Regions from separate parts of the Oribacterium sp. oral taxon 102 genome, predicted to be linked through region 1. Evidence: a T-box and tRNA genes for the amino acid it is inferred to sense, from the RefSeq annotation. Region 1 holds a T-box; the other holds one or more tRNA genes.
What was found. The T-box of region 1 lies ahead of pheS (phenylalanine--tRNA ligase subunit alpha). A T-box ahead of a tRNA ligase gene usually reads a tRNA of that ligase, here a tRNA-Phe.
Positions count from the first base shown of each region.

Region 2: it encodes a tRNA-Phe, which carries the amino acid that the T-box ahead of pheS (phenylalanine--tRNA ligase subunit alpha) is inferred to sense. The anticodon was not compared.

Region 1 covers NZ_JABXYT010000001.1:945,185-953,109, forward strand. The annotation lists gene sufC (Fe-S cluster assembly ATPase SufC) at 1-653, shown strand, start outside; gene sufB (Fe-S cluster assembly protein SufB) at 683-2,098, shown strand; gene HW273_RS04340 (SufB/SufD family protein) at 2,115-3,170, shown strand; gene HW273_RS04345 (aminotransferase class V-fold PLP-dependent enzyme) at 3,239-4,489, shown strand; gene sufU (Fe-S cluster assembly sulfur transfer protein SufU) at 4,476-4,946, shown strand; T-box leader at 4,998-5,224, shown strand; gene pheS (phenylalanine--tRNA ligase subunit alpha) at 5,317-6,300, shown strand; gene pheT (phenylalanine--tRNA ligase subunit beta) at 6,443-7,925, shown strand, end outside.
Region 2 covers NZ_JABXYT010000001.1:32,839-40,763, reverse strand. The annotation lists gene HW273_RS00205 (NAD(P)/FAD-dependent oxidoreductase) at 1-230, shown strand, start outside; partial or broken gene HW273_RS00200 (NAD(P)/FAD-dependent oxidoreductase) at 227-1,458, shown strand; gene HW273_RS00195 (DUF1667 domain-containing protein) at 1,455-1,853, shown strand; tRNA gene HW273_RS00190 (tRNA-Gly) at 1,945-2,015, shown strand; tRNA gene HW273_RS00185 (tRNA-Phe) at 2,019-2,091, shown strand; tRNA gene HW273_RS00180 (tRNA-Gly) at 2,195-2,266, shown strand; tRNA gene HW273_RS00175 (tRNA-Lys) at 2,271-2,343, shown strand; gene HW273_RS00170 (VOC family protein) at 2,512-2,856, shown strand; gene HW273_RS00165 (DEAD/DEAH box helicase) at 2,914-4,293, shown strand; gene HW273_RS00160 (NUDIX hydrolase) at 4,220-4,789, opposite strand; gene HW273_RS00155 (right-handed parallel beta-helix repeat-containing protein) at 5,090-6,523, shown strand; gene HW273_RS00150 (TFIIB-type zinc ribbon-containing protein) at 6,560-7,660, shown strand; gene HW273_RS00145 (TPM domain-containing protein) at 7,666-7,925, shown strand, end outside.

The DNA.
Region 1 (7,925 bases):
GCGGGGAGACGCATGTGCTGATGGGACCGAACGGCGCGGGCAAGTCTACCCTCGGGAATGCACTGATGGGGAATCCGCAGTACCGGATCAGCGGAGGGCAGATCCTCTTCGAGGGAGAGGATATCACAGAGGAGAGCGCGGATAAGAGAGCGAAGCGCGGCATGTTCCTTTCCTTCCAGAATCCGCTGGAGGTGCCGGGAATCACGCTCGCAAACTTTATCCGCTCCGCGATGGAGCAGCGGACAGGAAAGCGGATCCGTCTCTGGGATTTCAAGAAGGAGATGAAGGCGGCGATGGAGCTCCTGAATATGGCTCCGGATTATGCGGATCGGGATCTCAATGTCGGCTTCTCCGGCGGAGAGAAAAAGAAGGCAGAGATTCTGCAGCTTCTGATGCTGAAGCCGCGTCTTGCGATTCTGGATGAGACAGATTCCGGACTGGATGTCGATGCGGTCCGCACGGTATCGAAGGGCATCGAGGAATACCAGAAGTCCATGGACGGTGCACTGATCGTCATTACCCACAATGCACGGATTCTGGAGTCCCTGAAGGTGGATAAAACGCATGTGATGGTCAACGGAGAGGTGAAGGCGGAGGGGGGCGCCGAGCTCGTTGCAGAGATCAATCAGAGCGGATTCGAGCGGTTCCTGTAAGAGACAGCGCACAATAGTTGAGGTATAGAATGACGAAGGAAAGAACAGAAGTGGAGGATATCGACCGTTCCCTCTATGACTTCCGGTATGAGGAGCGGGACTCGGAGTTTTACCGCATTCAGGAGGGCTTGACGCCCGATATCGTGGCAGAGATTTCCGAGAAAAAGGGCGACCCGCAGTGGATGCGGGACTTCCGTTTGAAGTCTCTCGAAATATATCATAAATTACAGATTCCCAAGTGGGGGCCTTCGATCGATGGGCTGAAAATGGAGAACATCGTGACCTATGTCAGACCGAACACGAAGATGACCGCGGAGTGGGACGAGGTTCCGGAGGATATCAAGCAGACCTTCGAGAAGCTGGGGATCCCGCAGGCGGAGAGAGCGTCGCTCGCCGGCGTCGGTGCGCAGTACGACTCGGAGCTGGTCTATCACAATCTTCAGGAGTCTGTGGCGGAGCAGGGCGTGATTTATACGGACATCGAGTCTGCATTGCACGGGGATTATGCGGAGATGATTCAGGAGCATTTCATGCACCTCGTCCCGCCGACGGATCACAAGTTCGCGGCGCTGCACGGGGCGGTCTGGTCCGGAGGCTCTTTCGTCTATGTGCCGAAGGGTGTCACGGTGGAGATCCCGCTGCAGTCGTATTTCCGGCTGAACGCGCCGGGAGCCGGACAGTTTGAGCATACGCTGATTATCGTGGACGAGGGCGCGAACCTGCATTTCATCGAGGGCTGCTCCGCGCCGAAGTATAATGTCGCGAACCTTCACGCAGGCTGTGTAGAGCTTTATGTCGGGAAGGAAGCGCGGCTTCGCTATTCCACGATCGAGAACTGGTCGAAGAATATGTACAATCTGAATACGAAGCGCGCGCGCGTCGCAGAGGGCGGCAAGATGGAGTGGGTTTCCGGCTCCTTCGGATCTCACGTTTCCTACCTCTATCCGATGACGATCCTGAATGGGAGGGGGGCGCATGCGGAGTTTACCGGCGTGACCTTCGCGGGACATGGACAGAATCTGGATACCGGTGCGAAAATGGTGCACAATGCGCCGGATACCAGCTCCTATATCAATACCCGCTCGATCTCGAAGGATGGCGGCGCGTCCACCTATCGCTCGAGTGTGACGATCACGAGGAAAGCGAAAAATGCCAAATCAGCGGTTTCCTGCCAGTCTCTGATGCTGGACGACCGTTCCCGCTCGGATACGATTCCGGCGATGGATGTCCGCACGCAGCAGGCGGATGTCGGACATGAGGCGAAGATCGGACGTATCAGCGACGATGCCGTTTTCTATCTGATGTCCCGAGGCGTATCGGAGGAGGAGGCCCGCGCGATGATCGTCAGCGGTTTCGCGGACAACGTCTCCAAGGAGCTTCCGCTTGAGTACGCGGTGGAGATGAACAATCTGATCCGGCTCGAGATGAAGGGCGCGATCGGGTAGGGAGGAGGAAAGTCTGATGGAAGAAAAGAATAGGAAGATCAACGTCCTGCCGTCCCCTACCTACAGCTGGCTCCGGATGAATGAGGCGGAGATTGCGGCGCCCGCAGAGCTCCTGGAGGGGAAGCTGGAGCTCAGAGGGGGGACGGGCTATACGATTGCCCGATGCGATTACGGCGAGCTTTCAGACATTGCGGGCGGTATGGGCTATGATATGGATGTCCTGATGCGGGACAGCGTGTCCGGTGTGACGAAGCTGACGGCGGAGGGATCGCATGAGGAGGCGCTTCGTCTCTCCCTGCAGTACCACACGGGTGCAAGACAGGCGGACGTTCTCTATGTCGAGCTGAAGGACGGTGCTTCGCTTTCACTCGTGCTGGATTTTCAGTCCGATCCGGGTGCGGAGGGCTTCGCGGCGATCCAGCTCAAGCTCCGACTCGGCAGGAACGCGTCGCTGCGGCTCGCCCAGATCCAGCGGCTTTCCGGACCGATGACATTTCTGAATGACCTGGGCGTGAAGGCGGGCGAGGAGGCGCGCTTTGAGCAGATCCAGCTTTCACTATCCGGAGAGAACTGCTACTGGGGCTCCCGGACGGATCTCGTCGGCAGGAGGAGCTTCCTGAAGACGGATATCGGCTACCTGCTCTCCGGGAAGAACCGCCTCGATATGAATTACATTGCGAATCATATCGGGAAGAAGACCGAATGTGAGATCGTGGTGGACGGCGTGCTCCGGGAGGAGGCATTTAAGCTTTTCCGCGGCACGATCGATCTCCGAAAGGGCGCGAAGGGCGCAGTCGGGAACGAGCTGGAGACTGTGCTGCTGATGGATGAGACGGTGACGAACCAGACCCTTCCCGTCATTCTCTGCGATGAGGACGACGTAGAGGGCAATCACGGAGCGAGCATCGGAAGACTCGACGAGGGCCTGCTCTTCTACCTGATGTCCCGCGGGATGGATCGGGAGGCGGTCTATGAGATGATGGCACGGGCGAAGGTTGACGCGGTGATACAGAAGATTCCGGACGGAGAGACGAGGGAGAGACTGTTCCGGGAGCTGCACGGCAGCGAGTAAAGCAGTTTCCGGCAGGAAATAATTTCTATCCATTTTCAGGAAATGTGCAGTTGAGTTGGGAGAGAACAGTGAGAACGATTACGAAGGAAGAGAGAGTGAGAGAGGATGAGAGGATCCGGTCGAAGTTCCTGATCTTCCATACCGCGAAATTCACTTATCTGGACAATGCGGCGACGACCCAGAAGCCGGAGTGCGTATTGCAGGCAGTCAACAACTACTATCGGACGCAGAACGCGAATCCGCTCCGCGGTTTGTACAAGCTTTCGATCACGGCAACGGACGTCTATGAGAATGCCCGTGAGGAGGTTCGCCGTTTTCTGAATGCGGGATCGACGGAGGAGATTATCTTCACACGGAATGCCACAGAGAGCCTAAACCTCGTTGCCTACAGCTACGCGCGGCATTTCCTGAAAGAAGGGGACGAGATCCTGACGACGATCATGGAGCATCACAGCAATATGCTCCCGTGGCAGCAGGCAGCGAAGGCGGTTGGCGCGACAGTACGCTATATTCTCCCGGAGAAGGACGGCAGTATTTCCGAGGAGTGTTTCCGCTCCTATATGAATGAGCGGGTGAAGCTCGTCGCGATGACACAGATTTCCAATGTGCTCGGCTGCGAAAATGATGTGAAGACCTTTTCCCGCATTGCCCATGAGTATGGCGCGGTCTTTGTCTGTGATGGCGCGCAGTCCGTCCCGCACAGGCAGGTGGACGTGCAGGCGCTGGATGTGGATTTTCTCGCCTTTTCCGGGCACAAGATCTACGGACCGATGGGGATTGGTGTGCTCTATGGGAAGAGAGAGCTGCTGGAGAAGATGCCGCCGTTCCTTTTCGGCGGAGAGATGATCGAGTATGTGACGACAGAGGGCGCGAGCTGGAATGAGCTTCCGCACAAGTTTGAGGCGGGGACGGTGAATGCCGGCGGCGCAGCAGGGCTCGCGGAGGCGCTCCGCTATGTCCGCTCCATCGGCATGGAGGTGATTGAGGAGCGGGAATATCATCTGACGAAGCTTCTGATGGAGGAAATGCAGCGGATTCCGCATGTGCATATTTTAGGTTCAGGCGATCCGGCGAATCACCATGGCATCGTGACCTTCACTGTTGACGGTGTGCATCCGCATGACATAGCGGCGATCTTCGATTCCTGCGATGTGGATATTCGTGCCGGGCATCACTGCGCCCAGCCGTTGATGAAGTATATGGGGACGCCGAGTACGACGCGGGCAAGCGTCGGGCTCTACAATACGGAGGAGGACATCCATGCCTTCGTATCGGCGCTGCGGAGAATTCGAGGAGAGATGGGCTATGGCGACGAATAGTACATTTTACAATGAGGTTCTGACCGATCATAATATTCATCCGGGACACAAATTCCGCATGGAGGATGCGAGCTACTCTCTGGAGGGAGTAAATCCGAGCTGCGGGGATGATATCATCCTCTATTTGAAGCTGGATGAGAATCGTGTGATTACAGACGCTTCGTTCGACGGAGACGGCTGCGCGATTTCGCAGGCAAGCGCGGATATGATGTGCGATCTCATCATTGGAAAAGCGGAGCAGGAGGCGCTCCGTCTGTCAGAGATCTTTCTTCGTATGATTCGCGGCAAGGTGACGGCAGAGGAGAGGGAAGAGCTGGAGGAGGCGGGTATCCTGGAGGATATCTCCCATATGCCGTCCCGTGTGAAGTGCGCGGTGCTGGGCTGGCGTACGATGGATGAGATCCTCAAGGACGCCGCGGAGGGCAGGACGGACCGTTACTCCGGAAAGTTCGATTGAGAAAGGCCGGGGCTTGACAATTCTTCGGATTCAGTCTAAGATGACAGGCGATGAAAGACTGTGATGGTGCATAGTAGAAATGGGAGCTTTCTGAAAGAGAGGGACGTCGTCGGCTGAGAGCGTTCTGAGGAAGCCCGGCTCGAATTTTCACACCGGAGTTGTCCGAGGGAACGCGAAAGCCAGTAGTTCGGAACGTAGAGAGCGCGTAAAGCGAAAAGAGCGTCTGTCCCATAAGGGCAGGAACCAGGGTGGTACCGCGATGATGATTCGTCCCTGCGTATACTCAGAACGAGTATGCGTGGGGATTTTTCTTGTTTCATAAGGAGAGAAAATGGATAAGGGAAGGCTGGAGGAGCTGAAAAAAAGGGCAATGGAGCTGGTTCGGAACGCAGAGGATGCACAGGTGCTGAATGAGGTGCGCGTGCAGCTGCTGGGAAAGAAGGGGGAGATTACCCAGCTTCTGAAGTCGATGAAGGAGTTAAGTGCCGAGGAGAGGCCGGCATTCGGGCAGCGCGTGAACGAGCTCCGCGAGGCAGTGGAGTCGCGGCTCTCCGAGCAGCGGACGAAGCTGGAGCGCGCGCAGAGAGAGGCGAAGCTCAGGGAAGAAACGATCGATGTGACGCTCCCTCCGAGGAGGATACAGTATGGACATCCGCATCCGAATACCAAGGCGCTGGAGGAGGTGGAACGAATCTTCATCGGCATGGGCTACGAGGTCGTAGAGGGGCCGGAGGTAGAATTCGATAAGTATAATTTCGAGAAGCTCAATATCCCGGCGGGGCATCCGGCGAGGGACGAGCAGGATACCTTCTATATCACAGAGAATATCCTGCTGCGAACCCAGACCTCCTCTGTGCAGGCGAGGGTCATGGAGCAGGGCAGGCTGCCGATTCGGATGATCTGTCCGGGACGTGTGTTCCGTTCCGACGCGGTGGACGCGACCCATTCCCCCTCCTTCCACCAGATCGAAGGACTCGTGATCGACAGACATGTCACCTTTGCGGATCTCAAGGGGACGCTGGATGCCTTCGCGAAGGAGCTTTTCGGCCCGGAGACGAAGACGAAGCTCCGCCCGCATCATTTTCCGTTTACGGAGCCGTCCGCTGAGGTGGATGTAAGCTGCTTCAAGTGCGGCGGCAAGGGCTGCCGCTTCTGCAAGGGAGAGGGCTGGATCGAGATTCTCGGCTGCGGCATGGTGCACCCGCATGTCCTCGAGATGTGCGGCATCAATCCGAAGGAGTACAGCGGCTTTGCCTTCGGTGTCGGACTCGAGCGCATCGCTCTTCTGAAATACGAGATCGACGATATGAGACTGCTCTATGAGAACGACACCAGATTTCTGGAGCAGTTTTGAGCGGAGGAATCTGCATCGGCAGATTCCGGAGCGAAATGGCGACGATCGAAGATCGTTGTCCTGTGAAGCAGGATTGACCGAGGTCTACAGGACCGAGGGCAAACCCTAAAGCCCATAGACAGGGATTCTACAGGAGAAGAAAATGAATACTTCATTAAATTGGATCAAGGAATATGTCCCCGAGCTTGATTGCAGCCCGAAGGAATTTACGGACAGGATGACGCTGAGCGGTACGAAGGTGGAAACCTGTACCATATTGAATAAAAATCTGGAGAAGATCGTGACTGGCAGGATCCTGTCCATAGAGCCGCATCCGGATGCAACGAAGCTGGTAATCTGTCAGGTGGATGTGGGTGCGTCGGAGCCGGTGCAGATCGTAACCGGCGCGAGCAATATGAAGACCGGAGATGTAGTGCCGGTCGTGCTGGACGGAGGTAAGGTCGCCGGAGGACACGACGGCGGCGCGCTCCCGGAGGATGGAATCCGAATCAAGGCAGGGAAGCTCCGCGGCGTACCGTCCTATGGGATGATGTGCTCTATCGAGGAGCTCGGCTCCTCCCGGGAATTCTATCCGGAGGCACCGGAGGAAGGACTCTATATTTTTCCGGAGGGGACGGAAGTGGGGCAGGACGCGCCGACGCTGCTCGGGCTGAATGATGCCGTGCATGAATACGAGATCACCTCGAACCGCGTGGACTGCTACAGCGTGATCGGTATCGCGCGCGAGGCGGCAGCTACCTTCAGAAAGCCCTTCCTCGCGCCGCGGGAGGAGGAATCCGGCAACGAGGAGGACATTCATGATTTCCTCTCGGCAGAGGTGGAAGCGCCGGAGCTCTGTCCGCGTTATACCGCGAGAATGGTGAAGGATATCCGGCTGGGACCCTCCCCGAAGTGGATGCAGATCCGCCTTGCCTCTGCCGGCATTCGCCCGATCAATAACCTTGTGGACATCACGAACTATGTGATGCTTGAGTATGGGCAGCCGATGCACGCCTACGACTATGAGCGAATCCGCGGGAAGCGGATCGTTGTGAAGCGGGCGCAGGACGGGGAGCGCTTCGAGACACTTGACGGGCAGGAGCGGGAGCTGGATCACAGCATCCTGACGATCTGTGACGCAGAGGGTGCAGTCGGCATTGCCGGCATTATGGGAGGAGAGAACTCGAAGATTACGGATGAGGTGAAGACAATGGTCTTCGAGGCGGCTGCCTTCGACGGCACCAATATCCGTCTGTCAGCGCGAAAGGTCGGGAGCCGCACCGATGCCTCCGGCTGCTTTGAGAAGGGGCTGGATCCGAATCTCGCATCGAGAGCGATCAACCGCGCCTGCGAGCTTGTAGAGGAGCTCCGCTGCGGTACGGTGATCGGCGGCATGATCGATATCTATCCGGTGAAGAGAGAGCCGGTCACTGTGGCATGCACGGCGGCGGAGATCAATTCGCTGCTCGGGACTTCGCTTCGCGCCGAGGAAATGAAGGAGATTCTGGAGCGAGTCGAGCTCACGACAGAGCTGGACGGAGACAGGCTTATCGTTACAGCGCCGACCTTCCGGCAGGATATTCACAGGATGTGCGATGTCGCTGAGGAGGTGGCGCGCTTCTATGGCTATGACATGATTCCGCTGA
Region 2 (7,925 bases), 910 kb from region 1:
AGGTTTCGAAGGCAGAGATTCTGAATGCGATTCACAATCCTCTGGGGGTGCATACCATGGTGGGCATGAAATACAGAACGCGCGCTATGATGGGGAGGTGCCAGGGCGGTTACTGTCAGATGCGAATCAGCCAGATGCTGGAAGAGGAGTGCAATCTTAAAGAAACCGAGCTGGAGTATGCAAGGCAGGGCTCCCATTTCTTATTCGGAAAGCTGAGGGATGTACGATGAGAAATATTGATGTACTCATTGTCGGAGGGGGTCCTGCGGGATTGGCTGCAGCGCTGGAGCTGAATAAAAAGGGCGTTCGGGATATTCTTATTGTGGAGCGTGAGCGGCAGGCAGGGGGAATTCTCAGACAGTGTATTCATGACGGATTTGGGCTGACCCGTTTTGGAGAGGGTATAAGCGGGCCGGAATACGCCAAAAGGTTTATTGACGAAGTGCAGAAAAGAGGAATCGAGCTTCTGTCCAATGCGACAGTTTATGCCATTTCACCCGAAAAGAGGGTGACTGTGGTCACTCGGGAGGGCATTCTGCATTATCAGGCAAAGGCTGTTGTTCTCGCCATGGGCTGCAGAGAGAGAACGCAGGGGGCGCTGGCGATTCCTGGGGAACGACCGGCAGGCGTTTTTACCGCCGGCGTTGCGCAGGCCTACATTAACCTGTACAACCGAATGCCGGCGAAGAATGCGATTATTCTGGGCTCCGGCGATATCGGCATGATTATGGCGAGGCGCCTCACGCTGGAGGGGGCAAAGGTCATCGGCGTGTTCGAGATTGCTCCTTATGCGGCGGGGCTGCCCCGAAACGTGGAGCAGTGTCTGAATGATTATCACATTCCTCTGTATTTATCGCATACAGTGACGGAAATTCATGGCGGCAGCCGTCTCACAGGGGTGACCATTTCTGAAGTGAATGCGCATTTTCAGCCCATCGCCGGAACAGGGAAATATCATGAATGTGACACGCTGATTCTTTCTGTGGGGCTGATTCCGGAAAATGAACTAAGCCGCGAAGCCGGCGTTATCCTGCATCCCGGAACGAGGGGCGCGGTGGTGGATGAGAGCTTCCGGACAAATGTGCCCGGTATCTTTGCGGCAGGAAATGTGCTCCATGTTCACGATCTGGTGGACTTTGTCTCACTGGAGGCGGAGCGTCTTGCCGATGCGGTGGCAGAATATCTCGAAGCCGGAGAACTGCCGGAATGCAATTTAGAGATTGGGCTTGCGCCCCAGATCAATCATACTGTACCAATGAAGGTATCGGGAATGAAGGACTTCGATTTAAGTCTGCGTGTTTCCAGACCTATGAAGGAGGTAAGGATCGTGGTTCGGCAGGGGGGAGAGAGGTAGCCGCGAAGAAAATGGTGAAGGCGATTCCCGCAGAGATGATTCGGATCCCCATTAAGGCCGGTCGGCTGGAGAGGGAAGGCCGACTGGAGGTGAGCGTCGAATGAAAAGGACATATACATGCATCGTTTGCCCGAGAGGCTGTGAGATAGAAACAGAATATGAGGGGAAAAATGTATTTTCCGTAACAGGCAACGGCTGTAAGCGTGGGGAAGAATATGTAAAACAGGAGCTTACGGATCCGAGACGTACCATCGCAAGCTCAGTGCTCGTGAAGGGCGGCGTTCTGCCCCTCGCCAGCGTACGTCTCAATCGTGCCGTCCCCAAGGATCGTATTTTTGATGTGATGTCTGAAATCAAAAATATCACTCTGGAGGCACCGGTATACAGCGGCACTGTCCTGATTCCGGATATTTTGGGTCTGGGTGCGGATGTAATTGCCATCAAGGATGTTGCGGCACAGGAGGAAGCAGCTCCTGATAAAACGCTCTCTAAAAGTTAATTGGATATTTCGGGAAAACTTGTTGACAAAAGGAACTCTGTGGGATAAAATACCATTCGTGTTCGCAAGTCGCGAGCAAGACCGAAGTATTGCGGGTGTAGTTCAATGGTAGAATGTCAGCCTTCCAAGCTGAATATGTGGGTTCGATTCCCATCACCCGCTGTTGCCCAGATAGCTCAGTCGGTAGAGCAGAGGACTGAAAATCCTCGTGTCACTGGTTCGATTCCGGTTCTGGGCACACAAGACGAGGAGAAGCGGCGATAACATTCACACCGTTTTGATCTGCCTTTTGTATAATGCTCCGTTCTGCACAGAGATGAAAGCCGAACGACATTAGTAATGCGCGAGTAGTAGAGTGGTACTACGTCTCCTTGCCAAGGAGAAGGTCGCGGGTCCGATTCCCGTCTCGCGCTCTCAGCGCCCTTAGCTCAGCTGGTAGAGCAGTAGACTCTTAATCTATTTGTCCAGGGTTCGAGTCCCTGAGGGCGCACGAAAAGCTCCGGATTTCCGGAGCTTTTTTACTGTATAAGTCCCCCTGTCATGTGGTCATATGCGGTGCAAGCCTGCCTGCAAAAGCATTTGAAGATATGACGGGACAACAGGTATGAGAACGCAGCGATGTGTAAGCATCGCGAAAGTGCGAAAAGAGGAGAAGAATATGGCAAAGATCGATCACGCGGCGATTCGCTGCAGGAACTACGAGGGGGCAAAGCGTTTTTTCGAGTATGTATTTGAAATGAATATGTGGAGGGAAATCGGGGAGAAGCCGGAGCGGAAGTGCTGGTACCGGGAAGGAATACAGCTCTGCGAGCAGGAGGAGATCCGGATCGGTGAAGACAACGGCTATGACCATATCTCTATCGCGGTGGAGGATATTCCCGGGACGATGGCGAAGGCGGAGGAGTACGGCGCGAAGCGGATTAACGACCACTGGTTTTTCCTGCAGGACGGCGCGCGGATCGAGCTGAAGCCGCTCAGCGAGTGGAAGCTGGGAGACTGCTAAAAGAGGCGAGGCAGAAGAAGCAGAGACGGATAGAGACAGAGGAGGGGAAAAGGAGAGATGCAGTTTCAGGATTTTGCACTGAGAAAAGAAATACAGGATGCGGTTGTGAAGGCGGGCTACAGGGAGCCTTCGCCGATACAGGAGCAGGCGATTCCTGTGCTGCTGTCGGGGAGGGATATGATTGCCTGTGCGCAGACCGGGACGGGAAAGACGGCGGCGTTTGCGCTTCCGATTCTTCAGCTTCTGGGAAATGCAAGAGAGAGGCGGATCCGGGCGTTGATTCTGACGCCGACCAGAGAGCTGGCGATACAGATCTTTGAGAATTTCAAGCTTTACGGCAGATATCTGCGCCTGCGAACCGTCTGTGTATTCGGCGGCGTAAAGCCGGGGCCGCAGCTCTCGGAGCTTTCACAGGGCTGTGATATCCTCGTGGCGACACCGGGCAGACTTCTGGACTATGTGGGAGAGGGGCTGCTCAGTCTCCGGGATGTGGAGCTTCTGGTGCTGGATGAGGCGGATCGTATGCTGGATATGGGCTTCATCGGCAGTGTACGGAAGATCGCCGGCATGGCCAGACAGGAGCGGCAGACCCTGTTATTCTCCGCGACCATGCCGAGGGAGATCGAGCAGCTGGCGCAGGAGCTGCTTCGGGATCCGGTGTCTATCCGGATCGCTCCGGTGACGGAGCCGGTGGATACGGTGAAGCAGAGTCTCTGCTATACCGTGAAGGCGGAGAAGAAACATATCCTTGCAGTGCTGCTTTCTCGGGAGGGAGTGAAGAAGTCGATTGTTTTCACCAGAACCAAGCATGGTGCGGACAGGCTGGCACGGGATCTGGAAAAAGCGGGGATTCACGCGCTTTCGATCCATGGAGATAAGACGCAGGGGCAGCGGCAGAATGCGCTGGAGCGTTTCAAATCCGGCAATATTCGAGTGCTGATTGCGACCGACCTTGCTTCTCGCGGGATCGATGTGCCGAAGCTCAGTCATGTGTTCAACTATGAGCTGCCGGAGGATCCGGAGTCCTATATTCACAGGATCGGGCGCTCCGGCAGAGCCGGTGCGGTCGGAGAGGCGGTGAGCCTCTGCTGTGAGGAGGAGCTGGAGCGTCTTTACGACATCGAACGGATGATGAAGCGGGAGCTGCCGCTGCTCGAGATAGCGGGCAGCATTCCGCTGGTACGGCTCTCGAAGGGCGGAAACGCTGCGGGAAAAAAAGCCGGAATGGCGGCGAAGGCAGAGAGACAGCAGGGAAAAAGCACTCCGGCGGGAGCGGTACCGGCAGAGCGCGGACGGCGTGGATCAGCGGGGAAGAAATCCGGCGGGAAGGCCGGGAGAAGAGCTTCAGAAAAGGCCCAAAGGCTTAGAAGCGCAGAAGCTTCTCATTCAATTTCGCATAGATCCGTTCGCGGAACCATGGCTCGGAGGAGCGGCTGACGGCTTCCTCCCGGGGGAACCAGGTGACAGCGGCATTCTCATCCGGTTTACAGCGGACAGGTTCAGAGGGATCTGCCTCGAAAAGATAGGTGAGATTCAGGTGCAGGTGCGAGGTGACATATTGTCCGCGCTTTTCATGCCCGTCTACGGTGAGGATTTCCAAAGAGAAAATCTCCGGCGTGAGGAGACGGAGCGTCCGGAGCCCGCTCTCCTCGCGTACCTCCTTCTCCGCGACGAGCCGGAGATCATGCTCGCCGTCCGCATGTCCTCCGAGCCAGGACCAGGAGCGGTAGAGATTATGATATGCCATGAGAATCCTGCTGTGGGAGGAGTCGGTAACCCATGCGGAAGCGGTGAGGTGTGCAATGGGATTTTCCCGCGTGAAGGGATCCGGCAGTGCTTCCAGATTCAGATAGGCAAGCAGAGCCTCCCGATCTCTTTTCTCCTGCGCGTTGCAGGGCAGGTATGCCTGCAGCTCTTCGATCAGCTTTTTCATGCTTTTCCGTGTCCTTTCTGTTTTCTAATGAGGGCAGACCAGTCATAAAGATCTGCTTCCCTGAACGGTTACATTATACCGCGGAGAAGCTGGTTTCGAAAGGGTGGGAAGGCTTGTAATATCGTGTAAAATCAGGTAAAATTACCTCATAGAAATGCGCGGAGAGCCCGAGAGCGGGTTTGGTCTTCGGCACTGGACAGGTTGTAATATGGTATCGAAAAGACAGGCGCGTTATGCCCATGGGAAACCGGGGGTATGATGCGCCTCTTTTTAAGACAACCTATAGAAGGAGGTAAGGGTATGAGGGCAAGAAGAAACGCGAAGCATGGAAGAGGGCGGAGACACAGGCTGCTATGGCTCATTCTGCTGCTGACAGGATTGCTGCTGATCGGCTGCGGGGAGAAGACCGGGCGGGAGCAGGGTACGGCGGAGTCCTCCGAGACCGGAAAAGGAGAAAAGGACGAGGGGGGGGATTTGCTGAAGAGGCTCCGAGAGGGAAACAAGAAAACAGAGGGTGCCGGAGGCTTCACAGAGCAGGAGCTGGAGACGCTCTTGGGGGAATGGACCAATATCTGCTGGACCTATTCTTATTTCGATGAGGAGGGGGAGAAGAACACAAACTTCACGATGGCGGAGGATGGAGACGGAGCTGTGAAAAGTGTTTTTTTCTATGTGGAAGACGGCGTGCTGTATGCGGATTACAGAGATGTGCAGTATCAGTACAGCACAGGCATGACATACTACCATGTCATCATGGAGAAAGTAGAGGAGCCGCTGTATGAGGGCGCTGAGGGACCACAGTGGAGCCTCGTCGGAGAGAAGGGCCGCTGGGCAGAGGAGCCGCTGCGCTTCGCGCTGAATGCAGAGCAGGATCTGATGCAGCTGGAAAAGGGGAGCTATGGGGAGGACGATGAATGGGAAAGTGTCTCGACCTTTCTGAAGGAGGGGACGGAGAAGATCAAGCATGCTTCGGACTACCGATATTCCCGCATTGTTACGGTATCGACCGCAGAGGAGCTTGCGGAAGCGATTGGAGACCGTACAAAAATCATATTGAAGCCGGGTGTGTACGATCTTTCGGAGATAGGGAAACAGGAGAGAGGGGGGGATCACCTGACGGCCGGCGGCTCGGGATCGGAGATCATAGGCTTCTATATCAGCTCTGTGAGGGATTTGTATCTTATGGCAGAGTCGGAGGAGCTGACGGAGCTCTGCATCGATGACTCGGTGCGTCCGGTGCTTCCGTTCTATAACTGCGGCCAAATCAAGCTCAGCGGACTGACCCTCGGGCATCGGGTGGAACCGGGAACCTGCTCCGGGAGTGTCGTTTTCCTGCAGGGCTGCGATGATGTTCAGCTGCAGGGCTGTCATCTGTATGGAAGCGGCAGCTACGGCCTGGAAGCGGAGAGCTGCTACAATATCAATCTGAAGGATACAGAAATCTATGAGTGTACCTACGGCATCATCAGCCTGTGGGGAACCTATATGCTGGAAGCGGAGAATTGCGACATGCATGACAGTACGGGTTTCCAGATGCTTGATTTCAATGGCAGCTATTCTATCCGTTTCACGAATTGCAGCTTTCGGAAGAATGGCAGCAAGGAATATAACTTCATGACAATGCCGGAAAGCGCATCGGAGTTTACGGACTGCCGGTTTGAGGACAATATCTATAAAACCTTCTCTGACGGGATGCCCGAGATCGAGCGATGCAGCTTCCACGATAACCTCTGAGCGGCATGGAAATGATGATGCGGGAAGGCGGGAAGTATGTCTGTTATAGAAGAGAAATGCCCGAACTGTACGGCGCCGCTTCGCTACGATCCGGCAAGCGGAAAAAAGATTTGTGACTTCTGCGGCACGGTTCTGGAGATCTCCGAAAAGCCGGAAGTGCCGAAGAAGATCAGGAAGCCGGAGGCGCAGGAGGCGGAGATCGAAGGCTTTGATTTTGCCGGTCTGGGTGAACGGGCGGCCGCGCTGGATGCAGCGCAGCTTCCGGTTTACAACTGCGTCTCCTGCGGCGCGGAGGTTTTGGCTGCGGCGGAGCAGTTCTCGCTGCGCTGTCCCTACTGCGGCAATAATATCATTCTCACGGATAAGGTCAGCGGGGCTCTGCGCCCGAATGGGCTGATCCCCTTCCGGATTACTCCGGAGCAGCTCCCTGCGGCGATGGCAGGCTTCTACAAGAACCGGATATTGCTGCCGAAGGACTTCTTCTCCGAGAGCCGGATGGGAAAGGTCACAGGGGTTTACGTTCCGTTCTGGGTCTTCGATGGAGGGCTGTCCGGCAGGAAGCAGTTCTATGCCACGAAGACCAGATCCTATTGGAGAGGAAAATGCGAGGTTACGGAATACCATAACTATGAGCTGCTGCGAGATGTCGCGATCGGATTCAGGGGACTGCCGGTGGATGCCAGCAGCAGGCTGGATGACGCGATGATGGATTCTCTGGAGCCCTTTGATCTCTCTGCGCAGACGGAATTCCGAACAGATTATCTGCAAGGCTTCACAGCGGATCGTTTCGACGTGGCAAAGGAGGACATCAGTGAGAGAGCGTTGCGGAGGATGCAGAGCAGTATGAAGGAATGCATCGATCGGCAGGCAGGCGCAGGCTATCTGCGTGCCGTGGAGACAGGCGGCAGGCTGCAGGCGCATATCAATGCGCAATATCTGCTGTTCCCGGTCTATACCTTTCAGATCCATTTCAAGGGGGAGACGTATGATTTCACGGTCAACGGGCAGACCGGAAAGGTTGTGGGGAAGCTGCCGATGGATGCGGGGATTCAGCTCCGCTACTTCTGTACCAGAGCGCTGGCAATCGGAGCGATATCGATGCTATGGAAGATCGTGCAGTATTTTCTGGGGAGGTGAGAGGAATGAAGACCTGTCATAAGGCAATGCCGCTTCTTCTGCTCTGCTTCCTCCTCGTGGGGATATCGGCATTTGCTGCGGGAAGAACCGGAGATGTCGGGACACGAATCGGCAGTTCGGAGCTGTCGGTTCCGGAGCGGCTTCCGGATTGGTGGCCGGAGAATCTCGAGGACTTCGTCTTTTTTTCCGATGCGGAAGCTCCGAGAGTCGTGGACAATGCGGATATTCTCACAGAAGCGGAGGAGAAGCGGATTTCTGTATCTAT